Linked DNA regions of Hyalangium gracile. The protein of the gene in region 1 interacts with the protein of each later gene in a pairwise test. Links are inferred from orthologs where the notes say so. Each region holds a gene or a part of one and is shown on either strand. Other genes may lie near its edges.

Region 1 (3,078 bases):
GCCGAGGGGCGGATGGTGGGCCCCGGCTTCGTGGATCCGCACACGCACCTGGTCTTCGCGGGCGAGCGCTCCACCGAGTTCGATCTGCGCTGCCAGGGCGCCACCTATCTGCAGATTGCCCAGGCGGGCGGCGGCATCGTCAGCACCGTGCGCGCCACCCGGGCCGCGAGCGAGGAGGAGCTGATCCGCCTCGCCCTGCCCCGCCTCCGGCGCCTGCTGGAGTACGGCGTGACGACGGCAGAGGTGAAGAGCGGCTATGGGCTGGACGTGGACAGCGAGCTGAAGATGCTGCGCGTGGTGCGCCGGCTCTCGAGCCTCACGCCGGTGGAGCTGGTGCCCACGCTGCTGTGCGCCCACGCCGTGCCCGAGGAGTTCAAGGGCCGCCGCGAGGCGTACGTGGACCTCTGCGAGCGGGAGATCCTCCCCGCCGTGGCGCGAGAGGGCCTGGCGCGCTTCTGCGACATCTTCGTCGAGCAGAGCGCCTTCACCCCGGACGAGGCTCGCCGGCTGCTCACCGCCGCGAAGGCGCTGGGAATGCAGCCCCGGCTGCACGGAGATCAGCTCACCTCGGGCGGAGGCGCGGAGCTGGCCGCCGAGCTGGGCGCCGCCACCGTGGACCACCTGGAGCACGTGAGCGATGCCGGCATCCACGCGATGGCCGCCGCGGATGTCTCCGCCGTGCTCGTACCCACCTCCACCCTCTTCCTGCGCATGCGCCCCTACGCCCCTGGCCGGAAGTTGCGTGACGCGGGCGTCAACATTGCTTTGGGCACAAACATCAATCCTGGCTCGGCGATGACAGAGAATCTTCCCCTGGCCATGGGGCTTGCCTGCCTGGAGAACGGGCTGACAGCGGCGGAGGTGTACTGGGCAACCACCCGAGGCGCCGCTCTGGCTCTGGGTCTACCCTCTCACGGGCGTCTGGCTTTGGGCGACGTTGCCGACATCGTTATTTTTTCGTGCACAAACTATCGGCACCTGCCCTACCACCTCGGAGTGAACCACTCGCGCACGGTGTTGAAAGGCGGGCGTGTTGTCATTCGTGACGGCGTGTCACACTGTGAATAACAGGAGGGGCCCCGACTTCTTGACAGTGAGCATGGCTCCGAGAGACACAGAATGTGCCGTCGGGGCCGGCTGTCATTATTCCGTCGACCGAACGCTATGTGCCGTCTCTTTGGATTCCGCTCTGCTGTTCCCGCTGCTGTCCATCCGGCGCTGGTGACCGAGAAGAACTCGCTCGTCATCCAGTCACGCGAGCACAAGGATGGATGGGGAATCGCGGCCTATGGAGTCGAGCAGCGCCCCACGGTGGCGCACGGCGTCGGTCCGGCGCACAGTGATCCCGACTTCCACCGCGTGAGCAGTCTGGTGTCGTCACATACGGTGGTGGCGCACGTGCGACAGGCCTCGGTGGGCGGAGTGGAGCTGCGCAACTCGCACCCGTTCCTGTTCGGCCCGTGGTCCTTCGTGCACAACGGGACGCTGCGCAACTTCGATCGCCACCGCAAGGCGGTCGAGTCGCTCGTCCGCTCGGATCTGGCCGCGAACATCCGCGGCACGACGGACTCCGAGCGCTGCTTTCACCTCTTCCTCACGCGGATGGCCACGCGCAGCTCGCTGGAGGGCGCGGTGCGGCTGGAGGATGTGGCGGCCTCGCTGGCCGAGACGATGGAGCTGGTGGCCAACATCACGGATGAGCCCGGCCAGGATCGCTCGGCGATGAACTTCCTCGTCACCAACGGCGAGGTGATGGTGGCCACGCGCCGCAACCGGACGCTGTTCGTGTCGGACGGGCGCCGCTCGACGTCGTGCACCGCGGCCCCGCTCCAGCACGGCACGCGGCTGGGTCAGCTCCTCATCGCGAGCGAGGTGCTGTGCGGCAACCAGACCGCGTGGAACGAGGTCTCCGAGGACGAGGTCATCGGCGTCGACGGCCGCCTCGTGCTGCACCGCTGGCGGCTCTCGGAGTTCGCCCTCTCCCGCTGACGGCGCCTCGCCTCGGTGAGGAGCGCAGCCACGAGCTCCCGAGCTGAGCCTCGGATGGAGCCAGCTCCCCGAGCACGTTGAGGGCGTTCTCACGGATGTCGCGGAACGCGCTCTTCAGGCCATGAGGCGCCAGCTGCTCCACGTCCTCGAGCTCCGAGCCCGCGTGCAGGGCCTCCACGAGCCTGCGATCCACGCCTCCATGCGCCTTCCCGGACGGGCTTGCGAAGCGGAGGAACACGGGGACGAAGAAGTGATCGCACGCATCGCTCGGGGTCATCTTCCCCGCCTCGACGGCCTCCGCGAGCCCCAAGGCGATGGTGGCCAGGAGCTTCTCCACCTCCTCCTTCCCTTGCGCCCTCAGCTCGAGCTTCACCGCTCTGGATGACCTCTTCATGGGCCTCTCCCAGGTCGCCTGTACGCCTCAAGCCAGCCACGCGGAGAGCAGCTCCGCGGGCCTTCGCCCGAATGCCTCGGCATGCAGCTCGCGCGCGTCCTCGGCCACGGGCCTGAGGGTGAGGCGCAGATACTCGCGTGGCGCTGCCTCGGGGACCTTGTCCAGCCACTCCACCAGCACGGCGCCGTCGCCACCGAGCAGATCGAGGAAGCCGGTGGCGTACAGCTCGTCATAGTCGGCGATGCGGTAGAGGTCCGCGTGGTACAGCGGGATGCGGCCCCGGTACGGGTAGACGATGGCGAAGGTGGGGCTGGCCACCTCCGAGCGCGGCACCTGGGCGCCCTCGGCCACGCCGCGCACCAGGTGCGTCTTGCCCGCGCCCAGATCGCCGATGAGTCCGACGAAGTCTCCCGGCTGGAGCAGCTGGCCCAGCCGCACGCCGAGCCGATGCGTCTCCTCGGGAGACTCCGAGCGCACGGTCCGAGTCAGCGTGGGAGTGCTCATCGATCCCACCGCACCCAGACATCGCAGAGCCCCTTGATGATGTCTCCCGCGATGAGCCCCACCTTCCCGCGTCGCTTCGCCGCGAGATCTCCGGCCAGGCCGTGGGTGTAGACGGCGGCCCAGATGGCCTGGGGGACTCGGAGCCCCTGCCCGAGGAACGCGCCACAGATGCCGGAGAGCACATCTCCCGA
Region 2 (3,125 bases), on another replicon or contig:
GCGCAGGCGGCTGGTGCCCTCGGGAACGGTGGGCGGGCGGATGGCCTTCACCAGCAGGCCTCGCTCCCGGCAGCGGCGAGCGGCGTCCATGGCCGCGTCCGCCTCGCCGAGGATGACGGGGAAGATGGCGCAGCGAGGCTCGGCGGGGACGCCCAGGGCGCGCAGCCCCTTGGCGAAGCGCCGGATGTTGCGCCACAGCCGCTCGCGCAGCGGGACGTCCCCTTCCACCACGTCCACGGCGGCCTCGGCGGCGGCGCAGAGGGCCGCGGGCAGCGAGGTGGAGAAGACGAAGGGACGTGCGCGGTTGAGGAGCAGGTCCGCCACGGCCCGCGAGGTGGCCACATAGCCCCCCAGACACCCGAGCGCCTTGCTCAGCGTGCCCACGCGCAGGTCCACCTCCGCCTCGACGCCCAGCTCCTCGCACAGCCCGGCGCCTCGGGCTCCGAGCACGCCGGTGGCATGGGCCTCGTCCACCAGCAGCGCGGCGCCGTGCTCTCGACAGGCGGCGAGGAGCTCTCGCAGCGGGGCGAGGTCTCCATCCATGGAGAACACCGTGTCGGTCACCACGAGCTTGCGGCGTGCCGGCGTCTGCGCGAGGGCCCGCGCGAGCGCCTCGGCGTCCGCGTGCGGATAGACGACCACGCGCGCGCGCGACAGCCGACACCCGTCCACGAGCGAGGCGTGGTTGAGCGCATCGGAGAACACCGCGTCCCCGGAGCCCACGAGCGCGGGGATGATGCCGGTGTTGGCGGCGAAGCCCGTGTTGAACAGGAGCACGGCCTCGGCGCGCTCGAAGGCGGCCAGCCGCGCCTCCAGCCGATGGTGCAGCGGCGTGTCGCCCACCACGACGCGGCTGGCGCCGGTGCCCACGCCATGGCGCTCGAAGGCCGCCACCGCCGCGGCCCTCAAGGTCGTCGAGGAGGCCAGGCCCAGGTAGTCGTTGGACGAGAAGTTGATGAACGTCTCGCCGCCCACCTGCACCACGGCGCCCTGGGCGGGCTCCAGGGGCTCCAGGTAGCGGCGCAGGCCGCGCGCGGAGAGGGACTCCAGGTCCTCCCGGGCCCACGCCGTGGCGATGCCCTCTGCTTCCCGGCGCATGGGGCTAGCGCGACACGTCCGGCTCGAGCGGCTTGATGCCGGCCTTCTCGAGCAGCGCCATGTCCTGGGTGTACTCGGGGTTGCCGGTGGTCAGCAGCTTCTCGCCGAAGAAGAGCGAGTTGGCGCCCGCGAGCATGCACAAGAGCTGCGCCTCCTCGTTCATCTGCTTGCGGCCCGCCGACAGGCGCACCATGGACAGGGGCATGAGCAGGCGCGCCGTGGCGATGGTGCGCACCATCTCCACCGTCTCCACGCGCTTCTCGTTGGCCAGCGGCGTGCCCTCCACGGCGACCAGCGCGTTGATGGGCACGGACTCGGGGTGCACTTCCTGGTTGGCCAGCGTCAGCAGCAGCTTGCAGCGGTCATCCACGGACTCGCCCAGGCCGATGATGCCGCCCGAGCACACGGAGATGCCGGCCTGGCGCACGCGCTCCAGCGTGTTGAGCCGGTCCTCATAGGTGCGCGTGGAGATGATGTCGCCGTAGTGCTCGGCGGAGGTGTCCAGGTTGTGGTTGTAGGCCGACAGGCCCGCCTCGCGCAGGCGCTTCGCCTGGCTCTCGGTGAGCATGCCCAGCGTGGCGCAGGCCTCCATGCCCAGCTTGCGCACGCCCTTCACCATCTCCAGGACGCTGTCGAACTGGGGGCCGTCCTTCACCTCGCGCCAGGCGGCGCCCATGCAGAAGCGGGTGGCGCCGGCGGAGCGCGCGCGGGCGGCGGCGTCCAGCACCTCCTGCACGGCCATGAGCTTCTCGGCCTTCACCCCCGTCTTGTAGCGAGCCGCCTGCGGGCAGTACGAGCAGTCCTCCGGGCAGCCGCCCGTCTTGATGGACAACAGCGAGCACAGCTGCACCTTGTTGTCCTGGAACACCGCGCGGTGCACCGTCTGCGCCTTGTGGATCAGCTCCAGCAGGGGCAGCTCGTAGAGGGCACGCACCTCGGGCAGCGTCCAGTCGTGGCGGACGGTGACTCCCGGGGGCGGCGCGGCGAAGTGGGCGTGGCCGTGGAAGGACTCGGCGTCGGACATGGGGCTTGGGGCTCCTCGGTGGGACGAGCCGCGCAAACTGCTCGGACGCCCGAGGGTTGTCAACGCTCGGGCGCCGACAGGTTGACGAGTCCGAAGCCCACGGTGCGACAAATCCTCACACCGCACTGGGGCCGTCCGCCGCCGAGGGGTTAGCGGCGGTTGCGCCGCTCCCGGAGCCGCTCGCGCTGCTCCTGCCTGCGCTCCTGGAACCTTCGCTCCAGAGGAAGGTGGCGCAGCTTCTCCACCCGCTCATGGGCGGCGCGGACGAAGCGATGGAAGCGCCCCTGGGGGCCGACGAAGCGCTCCCGGAGGGCCCTCTCGCGCAGGAAGCGCACGCGCTCTCCGCCTCGGACCTGGTGCACCTGACGCGCCTCCGGCCGAGCCTGCCCCGGAGCGCTCCCGTCATGCTGCACCTCGACGAGCCCCTCCTCCACGTCCACGCGCGTCTCCTCGCCGGCCACCTCCACCTGGAAGGTGGTGCCGCGCACTCCGGCGACGGCGCGCTCGGTGGTGACGTCGAACTTGGCGGAGGAGCCCGCCACGGCCTTCTTCACCCTGGCCCACACCGTTCCGACCAGGAGGCGGGCGGAGAAGCCCTTGCGCTCCAGCCCGGCGAAGGTGGCCTCGTCGATGCGCAGCTGGGAGCCGCCCGCGAGCACCAGGGTGCTCTCGTCCGTCAGGAGCAGGGCGAGGTTGCCTCCGTCCTTCACCGCCAGGACATCCCCCACCTCGATGGCCGAGCCCTCCTCGAGCGCCTCGACGGCGCCTCCCGAGGCCGTGCGGGTGGCCTCGCCCTCGAGCTGGGCGACGCGTCCCACCTCCGCCAGCGCGGGCAGGGCGAAGAGACACGTCAACCAGAGCAGCGGGCGATACATGGAAGAACCTCCGAGGGAGCAGCGCTCAGTCTCGCCTAACACACCGAGCGCCCGAAAGTTGCGGACGCCTCGGGGGGACGACACCCCGGCCCGGAAGGAGCAGCTCGACAGGGACCCGAGCCCCGCTC

Evidence for each region.
Region 2: the proteins of KY572_RS11985 (region 1) and bioB interact in binary tests that used the Escherichia coli proteins (3 or more experiments, as listed by UniProt). The link is inferred for Hyalangium gracile from one-to-one orthologs.

What each region holds. Positions count from the first base shown.
Region 1 is NZ_JAHXBG010000005.1:293,012-296,089, forward strand. What follows is about bases 310-3,076. They hold KY572_RS11985 (class II glutamine amidotransferase), read left to right. Parts: upstream 310-1,164; coding sequence 1,165-1,989; downstream 1,990-3,076. Other genes in these bases: hutI (imidazolonepropionase), read left to right, coding at 310-1,068; KY572_RS11990 (DUF3969 family protein), read right to left, coding at 1,922-2,383; tsaE (tRNA (adenosine(37)-N6)-threonylcarbamoyltransferase complex ATPase subunit type 1 TsaE), read right to left, coding at 2,411-2,887; KY572_RS12000 (NAD(P)H-hydrate dehydratase), read right to left, coding at 2,884-3,076. In the rest of the region: more of hutI, read left to right, coding at 1-309; more of KY572_RS12000, read right to left, coding at 3,077-3,078.
Region 2 is NZ_JAHXBG010000004.1:540,998-544,122, reverse strand. The notes cover bases 113-2,926. They hold bioB (biotin synthase BioB), read right to left. Parts: upstream 2,123-2,926; coding sequence 1,103-2,122; downstream 113-1,102. Other genes in these bases: KY572_RS11065 (FecR family protein), read right to left, coding at 2,272-2,926; bioF (8-amino-7-oxononanoate synthase), read right to left, coding at 113-1,098. In the rest of the region: more of bioF, read right to left, coding at 1-112; more of KY572_RS11065, read right to left, coding at 2,927-2,997; KY572_RS11060 (winged helix-turn-helix transcriptional regulator), read right to left, coding at 3,124-3,125. UniProt on the Escherichia coli protein: Catalyzes the conversion of dethiobiotin (DTB) to biotin by the insertion of a sulfur atom into dethiobiotin via a radical-based mechanism.